DNA from 3 places in the Klebsiella sp. HN106 genome. Region 2 is predicted to be linked to each of the others. Evidence: predicted binding sites of a transcription regulator. Region 2 holds the regulator's gene; each other region holds the start of a gene.
What was found. Region 2 encodes ArgR, which controls arginine synthesis, uptake and breakdown. Its sites were predicted from a motif close to ANTGAATAAAAATACANT; they were not measured.
Positions count from the first base shown of each region.

Region 1: the regulator ArgR is predicted to act here: its motif matches at 2,500-2,517, upstream of argC (N-acetyl-gamma-glutamyl-phosphate reductase).
Region 3: the regulator ArgR is predicted to act here: its motif matches at 4,324-4,341, upstream of argA (amino-acid N-acetyltransferase).

Region 1 covers NZ_JBLURD010000015.1:9,088-15,751, forward strand. Annotated here, with positions in the region: gene argH (argininosuccinate lyase) at 1-515, opposite strand, end outside; gene argB (acetylglutamate kinase) at 593-1,369, opposite strand; gene argC (N-acetyl-gamma-glutamyl-phosphate reductase) at 1,376-2,380, opposite strand; gene argE (acetylornithine deacetylase) at 2,565-3,716, shown strand; gene ppc (phosphoenolpyruvate carboxylase) at 3,971-6,622, shown strand.
Region 2 covers NZ_JBLURD010000023.1:33,462-40,125, reverse strand. Annotated here, with positions in the region: gene ACSIPU_RS28310 (SLC13 family permease) at 1-1,203, opposite strand, end outside; gene ACSIPU_RS28305 (GntR family transcriptional regulator) at 1,415-2,080, opposite strand; gene ACSIPU_RS28300 (GntR family transcriptional regulator) at 2,052-2,696, opposite strand; gene mdh (malate dehydrogenase) at 2,829-3,767, opposite strand; gene argR (transcriptional regulator ArgR) at 4,179-4,649, shown strand; gene yhcN (peroxide/acid stress response protein YhcN) at 5,004-5,267, shown strand; gene yhcN-B (DUF1471 family stress response protein YhcN-B) at 5,370-5,636, shown strand; gene ACSIPU_RS28275 (barstar family protein) at 5,687-5,965, opposite strand; gene aaeB (p-hydroxybenzoic acid efflux pump subunit AaeB) at 6,105-6,664, opposite strand, start outside.
Region 3 covers NZ_JBLURD010000018.1:35,205-41,868, reverse strand. Annotated here, with positions in the region: gene ACSIPU_RS26575 (acetate/propionate family kinase) at 1-503, shown strand, start outside; gene ACSIPU_RS26570 (GHMP family kinase ATP-binding protein) at 668-1,534, shown strand; gene ACSIPU_RS26565 (hypothetical protein) at 1,618-1,746, opposite strand; gene cobD (threonine-phosphate decarboxylase CobD) at 1,796-2,875, opposite strand; gene amiC (N-acetylmuramoyl-L-alanine amidase AmiC) at 2,893-4,146, opposite strand; gene argA (amino-acid N-acetyltransferase) at 4,374-5,705, shown strand; gene recD (exodeoxyribonuclease V subunit alpha) at 5,745-6,664, opposite strand, start outside.

The DNA.
Region 1 (6,664 bases), on a different contig from region 2:
TAGGCCAGACACCAGTGAGCGAACGTCACCGGCTGCGCGCGCTGCAGGTGAGTATAGCCCGGCATGACCGCGTCCTGATTAGCCTCCGCCGTCTCAACCAGCGCGCTTTGCAGCTGACGATTCGCCGACAGCAGCTCCACCACGGTATCTTTGCACCACAGCTTCAGGTCCGTTGCGACCTGGTCATTACGGCTGCGCCCGGTGTGCAGCTTTTTGCCCAGTTGGCCAACCTTGTCGATCAGTTTACCTTCTACCCAGCTATGAATATCTTCCGCATCGCTTTCGAGGATCTGCTGCGGATTAGCCCGTACTTCTTCCAGCAGAATGTTCAGCGCCTCTTCCAGCTTCTGCTGTTCATCAGCGGTCAGTACGCCCACCGTCACCAGCGCTTTGGACCAGGCAACAGAGCCAACGATATCCTGCTCCGCCAGGCGATAGTCAAAGCGCAAAGAGTCGTTGAACTGTTTGAACCGCTGATCCGCTGCCTGAGTAAAACGCCCACCCCAAAGTGCCATAACATGCTTCCTTAATATCTTTGAATTTTATTGCCCGGCGGCGCTGCGCTTACCGGGCCGACAAAATGATAAATTGATTATGCCAGAATACGCGTGCCGATCGGCGTACCGTTAAACAGCGCAGGGAGCTGCTCTGCGTGCCGCCAGGAGGCGATATCGACCGGGCGGCCTAATGTCCGCGCCGCGTCCAGAGCCGCATTCACTTTGACGATCATTCCGTCGGTGATAATGCCCTGCTCGATCAGTTGTTCAGCTTTCCCGGCGGTCATTTCAGCAATACGCTGACCTTTGCCATCGAGAATGCCGCTCACGTCTGACAGCAGAATCAGGTCTGCGCCAAGCGTTGCCGCCAGCGCGGTCGCCGCCTGGTCAGCGTTGACGTTCATTAACTTACCGTCATCGGTAACGCCGATGGAGCTGACAACCGGCAGATAACCGCCCGCCAGCAGCGTGTTAATCAGCGCCGGAGAACCCGGCTGAGCAAATCCGACATGGCCGAGCTCTTCATCAAGCTGCGTCACTTTGACGCTATCGCCATCGCCGAGGAATAGCCCAACGGAAGCCAGGCCGTGTTTCTTCGCCCACGCCAGCAGCGTTTTATTGGCGGTTCCCGCCAGCGCGCCGGTAATAATGTCGATCTGATCCGCCGGGGTGACCCGCAGACCATTTTTCTTGTTCACCGGCAGATTGAGCTGCTTCATCAGTTCATCCACCACGCAGCCGCCGCCGTGCACAATAATTAGCGGGCGCTGATGTGATTCACGGTAGTTCACCAGGGCAGTAAACAGGCGCTCCAGCGCTTCTTCGCTGTCCAGCAGGACGCCGCCGAGTTTGATAATTAAAGGATTCATCATCACACCTTAAATAAGAGACTGCGTCTCAGCGAAGCCGAAACGAATGTTAGCGCACTGTACGGCCTGCGCGGCCGCACCTTTCAGCAGGTTATCTTCCGCCGCCACCACGATGATATGTTCATCCTGGACTGCAAAACCGATATCACAGAATGGCAGACCCACGACATTTTTCAATGCAGGGACCCCACGATCGTATAAACGTACCAGCGGTTTATCCGCATAGGCCTGCTGGAACACCGCCGCGACCTGTTCTTTACTGACGCCGGGCTTCAGACGGCAGGTAATGGTTTCCAGAATCCCACGCTTAAAATTGCCCAGATGCGGGGTAAAAATAACGTCCGCGCCCAGGTGGGTGGAGATTTCCGGGTGATGGCGGTGATTGAAAACGCCGTAGGGTTGCAGGCTGACTTCGCAGAAGCTGTTACCGAGAGAGGCTTTACGCCCGGCGCCGCTGACCCCGCTGGTCGCGTTGATCACCGGCCACTGGTTAAGATCCAGCAGTCCCGCATCGATCAGCGGTTTTAACGATAGCTGAGCCGCCGTCGGGTAGCAGCCGGGTACGGCAATCAGATTTGCTTCTTTTAGCTTTTCGACGCTCCACTCGGCCAGGCCGTAAACCGCCTGTTCAAGCAGTTCAGGGTGCTGATGAGTGAAACCATAATATTTTTCATAGAAGGCGCCGTCATTCACGCGGAACGCCCCGGAGAGATCGAACACCACGCAGCCCGCCGCGAGAAACTGCGGCGCCAGATCGTGGCTCACTTCATGGGCGGTAGCCAGAAAAACGACATCGACTCCGGCGCTAAACTCGCTGATATCAGACATCGGCTGCAGCGGCAGATCGACAATCCCTTTCAGTTGCGGATGCAAATCGGAAACTAATTTTCCCGCATCATTGCTTTGCGCGGAGACCGTCAAAGCGGTTATGGTCATATGAGGATGGCGATTTACATAGGCCACTAGCTCTGCGCCGGCATAACCGCTGGCGCCCACAATCAGCGTGTTCAACATTGGGGCTCTTCACCTTCTTGCTTACGTATATTTGCCCTGGAAGACCGTTGCCTTCCCCACCCTGTTGAGCCGTAAGCGCATCATCCTTACGTTCGATGGGTTTCCTTACGCTCAACGATAATGTATTTTTATTCACAAATAATGCATGAATATTGATACTATCACGACCCGAGGTGTGTCAACAATGAAAAACAATTTACCGCCCTTTATCGAGATTTACCGCGCGCTGATCGCCACACCTTCCATCAGCGCAACCGAAGAGGCGCTGGATCAAAGCAATGAGTCTTTAATCAATTTACTGGCGGGCTGGTTCCGTGATATCGGCTTTAATGTTGAAGTTCAGCCGGTGCCGGATACGCGTAATAAATTCAACCTGCTGGCGAGTACCGGCCACGGCGCAGGCGGCCTGCTGCTTGCCGGGCACACCGATACCGTCCCGTTTGATGATGGCCGCTGGACTCGCGATCCTTTTACCCTGACCGAGCACGACAATAAGCTATACGGCCTGGGCACTGCGGATATGAAAGGCTTCTTCGCCTTTATTCTCGATGCCCTGCGCGACGTCGATGTGGCTAAACTGAAAAAGCCGCTCTATATTCTGGCGACGGCCGATGAAGAGACCAGCATGGCCGGCGCGCGCTATTTCGCCGAAACGACCCAACTGCGGCCGGGCTGCGCCATTATCGGCGAACCGACTTCGCTGCAGCCGGTACGCGCGCACAAAGGCCATATGTCTACTGCCGTTCGCGTTCAGGGGCAGTCTGGCCACTCCAGCGACCCGGCACGCGGCGTCAACGCCATTGAGCTAATGCACGATGCCATCGGCCGCATCATGCAGCTGCGCGATGACCTGAAAGAGCGTTATCACTACGCCGCATTTACCGTCCCGTATCCCACACTTAACCTTGGGGCCATTCACGGCGGCGATGCCTCCAACCGCATTTGCGCCTGTTGCGAACTGCATATGGATATTCGCCCGCTGCCCGGAATGACCCTCAACGATCTTAACGGGCTGCTGAACGAGGCGCTGGCACCGGTGAGTGAGCGTTGGCCTGGTCGCCTGACCGTTGCTGAACTGCATCCGCCGATCCCTGGCTACGAATGCCCACCGGACCATAAGCTGGTTGAGGTAGTCGAAAAACTGCTCGGCGCGCAGACCGACGTGGTCAACTACTGCACCGAAGCGCCGTTTATTCAGACCCTCTGTCCGACGCTGGTATTAGGCCCGGGCTCGATTAACCAGGCCCACCAGCCGGATGAGTATCTGGAAACGCGCTTTATTAAGCCAACCCGCGAGCTCATTACCCAGGTGGTCCACCATTTCTGCTGGCATTAAAACGCGCGCCCTCTGGTGATTTTTTTCCGCACGAGAGGGTGACAATTATCACGTTTTCATAAGCAACACTTATCAAGCGACCTCTGAGTTAAATTTCGCAAATTGCCGCTATTTATTCGTTTGCTGAAGCGATTTCGCAACAATTGACGCGGGGGGTTTTACGTGGCTTTATAAAAGACGGTTGCTTATCCACTGCTCAAATTTTCGAGCGCCGGATATAACAAAATAAAATGAGATGGGGTGTCTGGGGTAACATGAACGAACAATATTCCGCTTTGCGTAGTAATGTCAGTATGCTCGGTAAGGTGCTGGGCGACACCATCAAGGATGCGCTAGGAGAAAACATTCTTGATCGTGTCGAAACTATCCGTAAGTTGTCCAAATCTTCTCGCGCTGGCAATGAAGCCAACCGCCAGGAGCTGCTCACCACGCTGCAAAACTTGTCCAACGACGAGCTGCTGCCGGTGGCGCGCGCCTTTAGCCAGTTTCTGAACCTGGCTAATACCGCTGAGCAATACCACAGCATTTCGCCAAAAGGCGAAGCGGCCAGTAATCCTGAAGTGATTGCCCGCACCCTGAGAAAGCTCAAAGAGCAACCGAATCTCAACGAAACGATTATTAAACAAGCCGTTGAATCCCTGTCGCTGGAACTGGTGCTGACCGCGCACCCGACAGAAATCACGCGTCGTACGCTGATCCACAAGATGGGCGAGATCAACAACTGCCTGAAGCTGCTCGATAATAACGATATTGCTGACTATGAGCGCCACCAGGTCATGCGCCGTCTTCGCCAACTGATTGCCCAGTCCTGGCATACCGATGAAATCCGTAAGCATCGCCCTACCCCGGTGGATGAAGCCAAATGGGGCTTCGCGGTTGTCGAAAATAGCCTGTGGGAAGGCGTACCAAACTACCTGCGTGAGCTAAATGAGCAGCTGGAAGATAACCTGAACTATCGGCTGCCGGTGGATTTTGTCCCGGTCCGCTTTACCTCGTGGATGGGCGGCGACCGCGACGGCAACCCGAACGTAACCGCCGACATTACCCGCCACGTCCTGCTGCTCAGCCGCTGGAAAGCCACCGATCTGTTCCTGAAAGACGTGCAGCTGCTGATTTCCGAGCTGTCAATGGTCGAGTGTACCGACGAGCTTCGTGAACTGGCAGGCGCGGAAGGCGCGCAGGAACCCTATCGTTACCTGATGAAAAAACTGCGCACGCAGCTGATGGAGACGCAGGCCTGGCTGGAAGCGCGCCTGAAGGGGCAGAAGCTGCCGAAACCGGCGGGCCTTATCACGCAAAACGAGCAGCTATGGGAACCGCTCTACGCCTGTTACCAGTCGCTCCAGGCCTGCGGTATGGGGATTATCGCCAACGGCGAGCTGCTCGATACCCTGCGCCGCGTAAAAGCCTTTGGCGTACCGCTGGTGCGTATCGATATCCGTCAGGAAAGCACCCGTCACACCGAAGCGCTGGGCGAGATGACCCGCTACCTCGGCATCGGCGACTATGAAAGCTGGTCAGAAGCTGACAAACAGGCCTTCCTGATCCGCGAACTGAATTCCAAACGTCCTCTGCTGCCGCGTCAGTGGGAGCCGAGCGAAGAAACCCGCGAAGTGCTTGAGACCTGCAAAGTCATCTCCGAAGCGCCGCGAGGCTCTATTGCAGCCTATGTGATTTCGATGGCCAAAACGCCGTCAGACGTCCTGGCAGTACATCTGCTGCTGAAAGAAGCCGGTATCGGCTTTGCGCTGCCGGTCGCTCCGCTGTTCGAAACCCTGGACGACCTGAATAACGCCGACGACGTTATGACCCAACTGCTGAATATCGACTGGTATCGCGGCTTTATCCAGGGCAAGCAGATGGTCATGATCGGCTATTCCGACTCGGCGAAAGATGCGGGCGTAATGGCCGCCTCCTGGGCGCAGTACCAGGCGCAGGACGCGTTAATTAAAACCTGTGAAAAGGCCGGCATTGAGCTGACGCTGTTCCACGGCCGCGGTGGTTCTATCGGTCGCGGCGGCGCGCCGGCGCACGCGGCCCTGCTCTCTCAGCCTCCGGGAAGCCTGAAAGGCGGCCTGCGCGTCACCGAACAGGGCGAGATGATCCGCTTTAAATACGGTCTGCCGGAAGTCACCATCAGCAGCCTGTCGCTCTACACCAGCGCGATTCTGGAAGCCAACCTGCTGCCGCCGCCAGAGCCAAAAGCGCAATGGCGTGACATCATGGCCGAGCTGTCCGACGTCTCCTGCGAGATGTACCGCGGCTACGTGCGTGAAAATAAAGATTTCGTTCCTTACTTCCGTTCCGCTACGCCGGAGCAGGAGCTGGGTAAACTGCCGCTGGGCTCGCGCCCGGCCAAACGTCGCCCGACCGGCGGCGTCGAGTCGCTGCGCGCCATCCCGTGGATCTTCGCATGGACGCAAAACCGCCTGATGCTGCCAGCCTGGCTGGGTGCCGGCGCTGCGCTGCAAAAAGTCGTCGAAGGCGGCAAGCAGAGCGAGCTGGAGAGCATGTGCCGCGACTGGCCGTTCTTCTCTACTCGTCTCGGCATGCTGGAGATGGTCTATTCAAAAGCCGATCTGTGGCTGGCGGAATATTACGATCAGCGTCTGGTGAAACCCGAACTGTGGAAGCTGGGCGAAGAGCTGCGCGAACTGCTGTCTGCTGACATCAACGTGGTGCTGGCCATCGCCAACGATTCCCACCTGATGGCCGACCTGCCGTGGATCGCGGAGTCCATCCAGCTGCGTAATATCTATACCGACCCGCTGAACGTACTTCAGGCCGAACTGCTGCATCGTTCACGCCTGGCGGAAGAGAAAGGTGAAAAACCGGATCCGCGCGTTGAACAAGCGCTGATGGTCACCATCGCAGGCGTTGCGGCTGGTATGCGTAACACCGGCTAATTCGCCTTGAGAAACCTGTAGCCCGGCTAAGCGTGCGTAGCG
Region 2 (6,664 bases):
AGGGATGCCGGATTTGGCATAGTCGACAAACTTATATCCACCCGCCGACAGCACCATCATGTTGGCAGGCATACCGATTGGGGTGGCATAGGCGCAGGAACTGCCAATCACCGTGGCCATCAGCACGGCGCGCGGATCGGCCCCCATACCGGCAGCAATCGACAGGCTCACCGGTACCAAAAGCGCAACGGTCGCAGTATTGGACATAAAGTTGGTCATAACGACGGATAGTGCGAAAACCACCACCAGCAGCATGAATGGCGAAGAGTTGTTCCCCAGCATGCCGATAACCTGATCGGCAACCAGCTTTCCGGCACCGGTCATTTCCAGCGCTTTTGCTAACGCCAGGGTGCCGCCGAAGATAAAAATAGTTTGTGAATCAATGGCTTTATAGGCCTGCTTTTCGCTCAGCACCCCGGTGACTACCAGCACCAGCGCGCCAATACAGCCCGCTACCGCCAGGCTAATACCGGTCTGTTTTTCGAAAATCATGCCCAGGATCGTGGCAATCAAAACGACCAGCGACAGGATCTGCTTCCAGCGCGGAACGTGGCTGTAATCGCGCTGTTCACCGATGCTGCCGACTTCGCTGCTATTCGGGTTATTGGGCAGAAACTTATAGCCAATCGTCAGGAAATAAATGATGCCGCAAACCAGCATCGGTAGACCCACTTTGGCATATTCAAAAAATCCGAAACCGCTGCCGATATTCTGCAACGCCGATTGTGCAATCAGATTGCCCGGCGCGCCGATCAGCGACAGGTTGCCGCCAAGCGCTGCGGCAAAAACCAGCGGCATCAGCAGACGAGAACGGGTAAAGCCGGATTTCGCCGCCACGCCGATGACGACGGGGATCAATACTGCGGCAGTACCGGTATTTGAAAGAAAGCCGGACATCACGCCGACCACCACCATAATCGTGAAAATCAGCTGCTTTTCAGTTTTGGCGAAGTGCGTAATCACGCCGCCAACTTTATTCGCCATCCCGGTTTCAAATAGCGCGCCGCCGACGATGAACATAGCGACGAAAAGAATAACGTTGGTGTCGATAAAGCCGGCAAAAGCCTGTTTGAGGTCAAGTACGCCGGTGAGAACCAGCGCTACGCAAACCACCATCGAAGTGACCGCAAGGGGAATTTTCTCCCACACGAACATGGCGATAGCAAACACCAGCAAACATAGAGTAATGGTAATCGGTTCCATATTTATAATTGTCCCATCAATGATATATGATATTGTATCCAATATTGACGAGAGGGAAATTATTCCCATGCAAAGAGTAAGTCAATGCGTTTTTCAGGAAAGCGTCAGGAGTGCGATCTTTATCAAAATATCGCAAAAGCAGTCACTTAGCGTAATTAATTGAGCAGATAAATAAGTAAGACGCCTGTAGCGATCGTACAGGCGGGGGGCGTCAAGCGCCGGGATCGTCAACGTAGCGCGTCAGCATATTCTCCATCGAACGGATAATATGTTCGCGCATTCGCAGGCGCGCCAGCTCTTCATCATGCAGCTCCAGGGCCTGTAAAATGCCCTTGTGCTCGCGTATCGAAATGGAAGCGTACTCTTCCTCAGTGACCTTATGTCCCATCGACAGCCCGTTCCACATATTGCTGAGCAAGAGCTTCATTTTAGCATTTCCGGCCGCATTCCATATCTCCATATGAAAGGCCTGATTCATGTCGGAATATTCAGCCGAGTTATTTTCGGCCAGCGCTTTTTCTGCTGAGTAGTGCACTTCGGCAATTCGCGAAATATCCGTCCCGGGATGAGAGGCTTTAGCGACCGCTTCACTCTCCAGCAGCGCGCGAATCTCATAATGCTCGCGAATCGTTTGTTCGTTAATCCCCAGCACGACCGCCCCTTTATTGGGCCGGACTTTAATCAGCCCATCCGCGGCCAGGATCTGAAATGCTTCACGCACGGGCATACTGGAGACGCCGACCATGCTGGCGATCCCTTCAAGGGTAATTTCTTGCCCTTCAACTAAATCGCGCGACAGTATAGCTTTACGTAATACTGCCGCGACCTGCTCTTTCGCTGAAAGAAGCTTAATTTTCCCTAATCGAGGCTTCTGCACTTTCCCAATCCTTCATGTGTTGACGCATTATTTCTGCCAGAGAGAGGAAATAACGCTGCGTTTCCTGCGCGATCTCATCACCATCGCCCCGACGGATAGCGTCCATCAGAGAGCTGAGTATTTGCGCCGACTCCTGATTATCCTCTTTCAGATACAGAATGACATAGCTGATATAGCCATCCAAAAACTGCTGATAAATCTTTTGCAGATAGCGGTTATCAATATATGAAATTAGCGTCTGGTGGAACGCCAACTCCCGCGACCGCTCACCCGGATGCGCCAGCGCGCGCGCGCGCGCAGCGAGCGATTCGCCTGCCGCCGCGGGCACCAATAAAAAAAGCTCCGTGGCCATCACCGCAATTGCCCGAAAAATGTGGCTGACATGGTCAGGCTCCAGCTTCGCGACCTGCATATGGCGGTTTGGCAAGCGCACCAGAAACCCTTCCTGCTCAAGGGCCTGTAGCGCTTCCCGAACCGGCATACGAGAGAGCCCCAGCTGTTCCGCAATACTTTCCTGCGCAAGCTCCTCTCCGGGTTTCATCCCACCGGAAAGGATCTCATAACGGATCATCTGAGTAATGTGGTCCCTGGTCTGCTTTCTTTCAATTTTTTTCACGATGTCCTCATTTGTAGCCGCTTAAGACGCGGGGGAGTTTAGCAGATTTACCAGGCGGGTGAGTCATTCAGAGGCAGGAGAAAACCATAAAAAAGCCGGAACCCAGGTCCCGGCTTCTCTTTTTATGCCAGATTATTTATTCACAAAATCTTCGCCAAGGGCGATATCTTTCTGCAACGTATCCAGCATCCCTTCAAGCGCCTGTTGCTCAAACGCACTGAGTTTGCCAATAGGCTGACGCTGCTCTACGCCATTTTTCCCCAGCAGTAGCGGCTGAGAGAAGAAACGGGCATATTGACCATCACCTTCCACGTAGGCGCATTCCACCACCCCTTTCTCTCCCTGCATGGCGCGAACTAAAGAGAGACCAAATCGGGCTGCGGCCTGACCCATCGACAGGGTTGCTGAGCCGCCGCCAGCTTTGGCTTCAACGACTTCAGTACCGGCGTTTTGAATACGTTTAGTCAGATCCGCCACTTCCTGCTCGCTGAAGCTCACGCCTGGAATTTGTGATAATAAAGGAAGAATAGTTACGCCTGAGTGGCCGCCGATTACCGGAACCTCAACATCGGATGAAGATTTGCCTTTCAGTTCCGCCACAAAGGTATTCGAGCGGATAATATCCAGCGTGGTTACGCCAAACAGCTTGTTCTTGTCGTAAACGCCGGCTTTTTTCAGCACTTCTGCGGCAATCGCCACGGTGGTATTCACCGGGTTGGTGATAATCCCGACGCAGGCCTGCGGGCAGGTTTTAGCAATTTGCTGAACCAGATTTTTCACAATACCGGCGTTAACGTTAAATAAATCGGAGCGATCCATACCGGGCTTACGCGCTACGCCCGCGGATATCAGCACCACATCCGCGCCTTCGAGTGCAGGGGTGGCGTCTTCGCCGGAAAAACCTTTGATTTTTACATCGGTAGGGATATGGCTAAGATCAACCGCCACGCCCGGAGTTACCGGAGCGATGTCGTACAACGAGAGTTCTGAACCTGAAGGCAGTTGGGTCTTAAGTAGTAGGGCAAGCGCCTGGCCAATTCCACCAGCGGCGCCGAGGACTGCAACTTTCATCCTAAACTCCTTATTATGGTTAAAATAATCTTTCGTTACTCCGTCGCCTGGACCTTAATTCACAAGATGAACAATTACAATAAGTATGGCTGAAGAATGCGTGGTCGTGCGCAGCGATGCAGCAGCTTCGCATTTTCCTCCCTGAGACTGACCATCCAGCAAAGTAGTACCGGATCGACTATTGGTTACAATACACCCAGCGTATTGAGCAGAACAACATCATTTAATAACATTTCATTTACTTTTGTAGCAACTCACACGCCGTGACGAAGGCATGTTCCTTATTAGAGTTTTTTGCTAAAATATGCGCCCTTCATAACATTATTTACGCTTCTCCCCTGTGGATTATTTGCATAAAAATGCATTGTTATGCATAATGATGTTGTTTTTACCACCATAATTGGGTGACTTATGCGAAGTTCGGCAAAACAAGAAGAACTGGTTAAAGCGTTTAAAGCGCTGCTTAAAGAAGAAAAATTCAGCTCTCAAGGTGAAATCGTCCAGGCACTACAGGAAGAAGGCTTCGATAATATCAACCAATCGAAAGTCTCACGTATGCTCACCAAATTTGGCGCTGTACGCACGCGCAACGCCAAAATGGAAATGGTTTACTGCCTGCCCGCCGAGCTTGGCGTCCCGACGACCTCCAGCCCGCTGAAAAATCTGGTGCTGGATATCGATTATAACGATTCAGTCGTGGTCATTCACACCAGCCCTGGCGCGGCACAGCTTATCGCCCGGCTTCTCGACTCGCTTGGCAAGGCTGAAGGCATCCTCGGGAGTATTGCAGGTGATGACACCATCTTTACCACCCCGGCCAGAGGTTTTACCGTTAAAGAGCTGCATGACGCCATTCTCGTTCTGTTTGAGCAAGAACTCTGATCCCCTCCCCTCAGGTTAACGCCAGAGGGGAACCTTTCAAAAAATTATCATTCCTTTAACATTTTGTGTGTTTTTCCGCTTCTATACATTCATTTACTTGATGAAATTAACGTAAGCGCACAAAAGATCAAATTATCCTATCTTCATGATTTAAAAAGCTATAAAAGCAATCCATGTCGAAAAAATGACATTTCTAATACTTATACGTTATAAAAACGACGTTTCTTTGTAATTATTTACATGAACAACAATTAGCAAGGTATTAATATTTTCAGTTATTAGTGTATACTTGATTTTGTGATGAGGGTCACGAAACAAAAGACCCCAACAAAAAGATTCGACGAGGTGAACATCATGAAAATCAAAACCACTGTAGCAGCATTGAGCATCCTTTCCGTTCTCTCCTTTGGCGCCTTTGCCGCTGACTCTATCAACAGCGAACAGGCTCAGGGCCGTCAGGCAATCGGCACCGTTTCCGTCGGCGCGGTAAGTTCTTCCCCGATGGATATGCATGAAATGCTGAACAAAAAAGCGCAGGAAGAAGGTGCTTCTTCTTATCGCATTATTGAAGCACGTACCGGTGACCACTGGCACGCAACGGCTGAACTGTATAAATAAGATTTAACGATTGTCGGTCATTAACTAAACAGAATCTCTTCAGCGGCCTCAAGTTGATTACAACTTTCCGCCGCTGAAAATATGAAGGTTGGAGAAAAGATTATGAAAAGCGCAATTATCATCGCATCCCTGGGTCTGGCTTCCGTTCTCTCTTTCGGTGCAAACGCCGCCGTTAATCAAGTGAACGCAGAACAGGCGCAAAATTTACAGTCCATGGGCACCGTTTCCGTTTCTCAGGTAGGCAGCGCACCGATGGATATGCGTCAGGAGCTGGCGGCTAAAGCTGAAAAAGAAGGCGCCAGCAGCTACCGCATCATTGAAGCCCGTACCGGCGATAACTGGCACGCTACGGCTGAACTGTACAAATAAACCCTCGTCGTCTTATCCGACGACTTGCCCCCGCTCTGTCGGGGGCTTTTTTATGAATGCCGCACATTAAAACGAAGCTCTCCTTCCAGCTCCTCTTCCGCCTCATCAAAAAGCAGAATTAATGCGCCGAATCGGCGTCGCTGATTATCGCTTAAATGAATAAACTCAATCTCCAGCGGTAGCGGCAGCAACCCGGCGATCACCGCATCCCATAATGAATCAAGGTTGTTCACTTTCTCACGCTCTAAGTGAAAAGTACGTGAAAACTCGCGATAAAAATCCTGCTGCTCAGCTATTTCGTCAAAATCAAAGGTATAGGTAGTCGTCATTGCCCGCATCCTGTCCACACCTGCAGCTCGTCTTAGCCCGATATTCCGGCGTATCGTCCCACTCTGCTGGAGGAATTCGTTTTCTGACGATTAAGTATAGCGATAAAAAAACCGACGCTTCAGGCGTCGGTTATGGATGCTAGCTGTTGGTGAGTACGTGCTGATACTTATGCAGCATATCCACCAGCCTTCGTACCGGCTCGGTCACCTGGGAAGAGGCTTCCCAGTGCTGTAATTTTTGCTGATAGATATCCAGTTCATCAAGCAAACGGGCAAAATAGTAGCGACGCTTATCATCGCTCTTCGCGGAAATGACGCGATCCGCCGTGCGACGCAGCTGCCGGTGAAAGGCGGACAGATCGTCGTTTATCGGTACCGGTGCATCGCGCAGCCGCTGATGGGCAATAATCAGGGTTAATGCCAGACGAAAGCGCGCGATATCGCCAGGAAACTTATTCAGCAATAAAAAAAGCTGACGATACAGAGCGGGCAAATGGTTCTCTTTACGTCGCGCCGTATTGGTGGTCAACGATGATACCGCTGCCGAGACAAACTGGTTAAGCAGCACGCGTCCGGTGCGAGCCTGGGAGTTATCACGCACCAGCAGGATCACCATCAGCGCGAGGAAGCATCCTACGATCTGACCTAAGGCGCTATCAAGAAACTGGTTGAATTCAAACTTCATCGGGTTGTCGAGCA
Region 3 (6,664 bases), on a different contig from region 2:
GCACCCGCAGCGGCGATATCGATCCGTCGATTCTACCGTGGCTGGCGCTGCATGAGGGAAAAACGCCGGAGCAGCTTAATCAGCTGCTGAATAACGAGTCCGGCCTGCTGGGGGTTTCCGGCATCTCGCACGATTATCGCGATGTCGAGCAGGCGGCGGACAGCGGTAATCGTCAGGCAGCCCTGGCGCTCTCGCTGTTTGCCGAGCGCATTCGCGCCACCATCGGCAGTTATATTATGCAGATGGGCGGCCTGGACGCGCTGATCTTTACCGGCGGCATCGGCGAAAACTCCGCCCGCGCCAGGAGCGCCATCTGCCATAACCTGAATTTCCTCGGGCTCTCGGTCGATGAAGAGAAAAACCAGCACAACGCTACCTTTATTCAGGCCGAAAATGCGATGGTCAAAGTGGCGGTCATCAATACCAATGAAGAGCTGATGATTGCCCGCGATGTGATGCGCCTGGCGCTTCCCGAAGCGCAGACATTAACCGTTTCAGCCTGAGCTCGCCGCCAGGCAAATTGCGGTGAATCATGGAAATAGCGGGATCGGCATGACACTATGCGCTTAAAATTCTGAAAACTTTACCCTAAATAATTCAGGTCACAGGACAAAGCACTGGTGCTTTGTCCCGTAGCTTGAAGTATAACGGGTAAAAAGGTGAATACGTGGCCGTAGCGCAATGCCCCGCCTCCTGTGGGGAACTCATCCAGGGCTGGATCCTCGGCAGCGAGAAGCTGGTCTCCTGCCCCGTTGACTGGTACAGCACCGTCGAGGTGGACTACGGTTCGCCTCGGGCGGATGAACGTCCGCTGGCGCGGGCGATGGTCGACCAGTTGCTGAGCTACTGGCGTTATCCGCCGGCGCTGAGCAAGGAGATTCGGATCGATATCTGCTCCACGATTCCGGTTGCCAAAGGTATGGCCAGCAGCACCGCGGACATCGCCGCGACGGCGGTAGCCGCCGCGCATCATCTCGGCCATCCGCTGGATGAACCCACCCTCGCCCGGCTCTGCGTCTCCCTGGAGCCCACCGACAGCACTCTGTTTCGTCAGCTCACCCTGTTCGACCACAACACCGCCGCCACGCAGATTGCCTGTGACAGCCAGCCTCAGCTCGATCTGCTGGTGCTGGAAAGCCCCGCTACGCTGCTGACCACCGATTACCACCGACTTCCCCGGCTTGAAAAGCTGCACGCCCACTCCGCGTCTCTGCAGCTAGCCTGGGAGAAAGTTCAGCTGGCCTGCGAGACGGATAATCCCCGGCGGATGGGAGAGGCCGCGACGCTTAGCGCCGTCGCCAGTCAGCATCTGTTACCAAAGCCGGGGTTTGATACGCTGCGGGGGCTGGTGGAAGAGTGCGATTTATACGGTATTAACGTGGCGCACAGCGGCAGCGTGGTCGGCCTGATGCTCGACCGTCAACGTCACGACATTGAGTATTTACAGCGACGGCTGGAAGAGACGCGACTTAGCGAGCTCTGGCCCAGGCAGCACCTGCTGCGCATGGTGCAGGGCGGCGTCGAACTGCGCTAACGCTGCCGCAGCTATGCCCCGGACAGGCGCTACGCGCCTGTCCGGGCTACCGGACCACAGACGGCTATGAACCCGTAGCCCTGCTAAGCGCAGCGCGAGCCGGGAAGAAGCCGCACCGATGCATTAATCCCGGCGCATTCCCCGGAGGCGGCGCTGCGCGCCTTATCCGGGCTACCGGACCACAGACGACTATGAACCCGTAGCCCGGTCATACAGCAGCGCCACCGGGAAGAACCGCAGACGAACAATAGCGGCAGACATCTACTCGTTAAATACCCGCCTGAAGGCCGTCAGCAGTCGGGTATTTTCCTGCTGGCTGCGGATCGCGACGCGAAAGTAGCGCCCGTCGAGCCCTGGATAATTGGCACAGCTGCGGATCAGGATGTGCTGCTGCAGCATCGCGTATTGCAGATCCAGATCCGCAACGTCGCAGCGCAGAAACAGATAGTTTGCCTGTCCGGGATAGACCGTCAGGCCGGGAATATGGCGCAGTTGATGATAAAAGCGCTGCCCTTCCTCCGCCAGCCACTGCCAGGTTTTCTGCTGGTAGGCGCTATCCTGGAGAATGATCTCCCCCGCCAGGGCGGCAAAAGCATTTATCGACCACGGCATCTGGCGCTCGCGCATTCTTGCCACCGCCCGCGCATCGCCATTGACCAGATACCCCAGGCGCAGGCCGGGTATGGCATAAAATTTGGTGAGCGAACGCAGCACCCACACGTGCGGATTGTGGGCCAGAAGCGGAATAAATCCCGGCTCATCGGGGATAAAATCGATAAACGCCTCATCGAGGATCAGGGCGATGTCCAGCGACTGACAGCGTTCAGCAATCAGCGCCAGCAGTCGACGATCGGGCAGCAGGCCGGTTGGATTGTTCGGCGTGCAGAGAAATAAGCAGTCCAGATCCGGCGTCAGGGCGTCAAGAATCGCTCCGGTGAGCTGCCAGCCATCCTCCTCGCGCAGCAGAAATTCCCGCACCGCGCACTCCACCGACTGCAGCGCCCGGCGATATTCGGCAAAACCCGGAGTGACGATCATCGCCTGGCGCGGTTTCAGCCCCTGAACCAGGGTAAAAATCGCTTCAGTTTCGCCGTTTCCTGCAAGGATCGACGACGCAGGAATATGATGATGTTCCGCCAGCGCAAGGTGCAGCTGCTGATACTCAACGTCGGGATAGCGTTCAGCGCAGTCCATATTGTTGAGGATTGCGCGCTTTAAACTTTCCGGCATCCCCAGCGGGTTGATGTTGGCGCTAAAATCCAGCAACTGCTCCCCAGAGATGCCCATAAGCGCGGCGGCCTCGCGAATATTGCCGCCGTGCGCGCTCTTTAATAGAGCCATTTCACTTTCCTGTTGCGTTATCCTCGCCTTGCCAGCGTCGCGCCGTCGGCGAAGTAGGCTTTAATCCCTGCCAGAATCGACTCTGCAACCTGCTGCTGGAATTTCGCCGTTTTCAGTTTACGCTCTTCTTCGATGTTGCTGATAAACGCGGTTTCCACCAGGATCGATGGAATATCCGGCGCTTTCAGCACCGCGAAGCCCGCCTGCTCAACCTGATTCTTGTGCAGGTTATTAATATTTCCCATCTTTTCCAGCACCGCCTTGCCAAACTTCAGGCTGTCGGCAATGGTCAACGACTGCACCATGTCGAACATCGTGTGGTCGACGTAGCGATCGCCGCTTTTGCTGACGCCGCCGATCAGATCCGAGGCGTTCTGGGTCTGAGCCAGATATTTAGCCGCAGTACTGGTAGCCCCTTTGGTTGACAGGGCAAATACCGACGAGCCGCTCGGCTGACGGCTGGTAAACGCATCGGCGTGAATAGAGACAAACAGGTCGGCGCGCTGCTTCTGCGCTTTGGCGACGCGAACCTTCAGCGGGATAAAGACATCCTCGTTGCGGGTCATATAGACCTTCATGTTGCCCTCTTTCTCGATCAGCGCGCGCAGCCGTCGGGCTATCTGCAGCACCACGTCTTTCTCGCGGGTGCGGTATTTACCGACGGCGCCGGAATCCTCGCCGCCGTGTCCGGGATCGAGCATGATAACGATAGGCCGATCGCGCCCGGCTTTACCCGGTTTCGGCCCGCTCTCCGCAGGCGGAACCTGCCGCTGCAGATCGCCTTTATTGTAATCCTCGAGCAGCGCCAGCAGCGGATCCTGCACGTCGGTCGCGTTGGAAGGGTAGAGATCCATGACCAGACGCTCTTTAAAACCGGCGACCGGAGCGAGCGCGAACAGCTGCGGTTTTACGTTCTGTTTCAGCTCGAACACCATGCGTACGGTTTGCGGGTCGAATTGTCCCACGCGGGCGGACTGAATATAGGGATCGTCGCTGCGAATCTGGTTACCCATGCCTTTTAGGACGGAGTTGAGGTTAACGCCTTCCAGATCCACAACCACACGTTCAGGATTACTGAGCGCAAACTGCCGATATTTCAGGATATGGTTGGACTCCACGGTGACGCGCGTGTAGGTCGATGATGGCCAGACGCGTACGGCAACCACCTGCGCCGCGGCAGCCAACCCAACCGGACTCACACTCATTAACCACATGGCGCCCGCCCCCTGTAAAAATCGGCGGCGGCTTAATCCTGACTTGTATCCCGACATGCCACTCCCAAGCAGTAAGAAATCATTCGTATTTAAAACAAACAGATTGACCAGAAACTTTAACGAAAGGCGCATAACCTGTCATCTATAAAAGGGTAAACAATCTTTGACACCCTGATTTGGCTCACACTGTTTTCTCGGTTGCGCGAGAAATTGGGGCTTGCGTTTGCCGGCAAAACAGAATAAAAATACATAAATTACGAATAATCATGCATTGAGGTTGTGTCATGGTGAAGGAACGTCGCACCGAACTGGTAGAGGGATTCCGCCATTCTGTCCCCTATATTAACGCCCATAGAGGTAAAACGTTTGTCATCATGCTGGGCGGGGAAGCCATCGAGCATGATAATTTCTCTAGCATAGTCAACGACATTGGCCTGCTTCACAGCCTGGGAATTCGTCTGGTAGTGGTCTATGGCGCCCGTCCGCAGATCGACGCCAACCTGGCGGAGCACCGTCACGAACCGGTCTATCACAAACAAACCCGAGTGACTGACGCCAAAACGCTCGAGCTGGTTAAGCAGGCGGCGGGTATGCTGCAGCTGGAAATTACCGCTCGCCTGTCGATGAGCCTCAACAACACCCCGCTGCAGGGCGCCCACATCAACGTGGTCAGCGGCAATTTCATTATCGCGCAGCCGTTAGGCGTGGATGACGGCGTGGATTACTGTCACAGCGGGCGCATCAGGCGCATCGATGAAGAAGCCATTCACCGTCAGTTGGATAACGGCGCGATTGTGCTGATGGGCCCGGTTGCGGTGTCGGTCACCGGCGAAAGCTTTAACCTGACCTCCGAAGAGATTGCAACCCAGCTGGCGATTAAGCTCAAAGCCGAAAAGATGATTGGCTTCTGCTCGTCACAGGGGGTGTACAACCAGGATGGTGAGATCGTCCCCGAGCTATTCCCTAACGAAGCCCAGGCGCGGGTTGAAGAGATGGAAGCGGACGAAGACTACAGCTCCGGTACCGTGCGCTTCCTGCGCGGCGCGGTAAAAGCCTGCCGCAGCGGCGTGCGCCGCTGCCACCTGATTAGCTATCAGGAAAACGGCACTCTGCTGCAGGAGCTGTTCTCACGCGACGGTATCGGCACTCAGATAGTGATGGAGAGCGCCGAGCAGATCCGCCGCGCCACCATTAACGACATCGGCGGCATCCTTGAGCTGATAAGCCCGCTGGAGCAGCAGGGCATTCTGGTCAGGCGTTCTCGCGAACAGCTGGAGATGGAAATCGATAAGTTCACCATTATTCAGCGCGACAACACCACCATCGCCTGCGCCGCGCTCTATCCTTTCCCGGAAGAGAAGATCGGCGAAATGGCCTGCGTGGCGGTGCATCCGGACTACCGCAGCTCATCGCGCGGCGAAGTGCTGCTCGAACGAATTGCCGCGCAGGCGAAGCAAATGGGCCTCAGCAAACTGTTTGTTCTGACAACCCGCAGCATTCACTGGTTCCAGGAGCGCGGATTTACGCCGGTAGACGTTGACCTGCTGCCGGAGAGCAAAAAAGAGATGTACAACTACCAGCGCCGCTCCAAGGTGTTGATGGCAGACCTGGCCTGATTCTCTCCCCGGAAAGCGCATGGCTGACCGGGGAAAACATCACTGAGCGGAAAAAATATCCGCCAGGCCGCTGCGTCGTTCGGTACGCGCGACAACCGCCTGGGTCAGTACCTGCTCATCGGCATAGATCGACAGCTGCCGTTTCGCGCGAGTTATAGCGGTATAAACCAGCTCGCGGGTCACCAGCGGCACGCTGCGCGAAGGCAGGATCAGCGCCGCGTGATCGAACTCCGACCCCTGCGATTTATGCACCGTCATCGCCCAGGCGGTATCATGCTCCGGCAGACGACTCGGCTGTACCGACTTGATGCTGCCATCAGGCATCGGGAACCAGACGCGCAGGCCATCACCTCTTTCCAGCGCGATACCGATATCGCCGTTAAACAGCCCCAGCGCGCTGTCGTTGCGCGAGATCATCACCGGCCGACCTTCATACCAGCGCGAATGGCGCGGTAACGTAATCGCCCGCTTGCGGTTGAGCATCTGCTCCAGCTGTTCATTAACTCCGCTGACGCCATACGGGCCCTCGCGCAGCGCGCACAGCAGCTGGAATTCGCCAAAAGCGGCGATCATCTCTTCGGGCTCTGCCCGAGCGCGCAGCAGCTGCAGGAAGCGGCCGTAGCCCGCCTGCGCCTGATTCAGCATCGCTTCATACTCTTCGGTGGCGCTCAGCGGATACAGAGCGATATCGTCAAATGACTGGCGCAGCGTTGCGCGTACCGCGCTGCGATCGCCGCTGTTCACCGCCCAGGCCAGCTGGCCGATACCGGAATGGCGACCGAAACGGTAGCTTTTCTGCAGCAGGCACAGGCTATCGCGGAGCGAACCGGCCATATTACCCTCGCCTGCCGGAACCGACTGGCCGGTTAACCGGGCGAGCTGCGTCGCCCGCTCCGGGGTATAGCCTGCATTAACCCACGCGCAGATATCGCCGAGCACGGCCCCGGCCTCGACCGAAG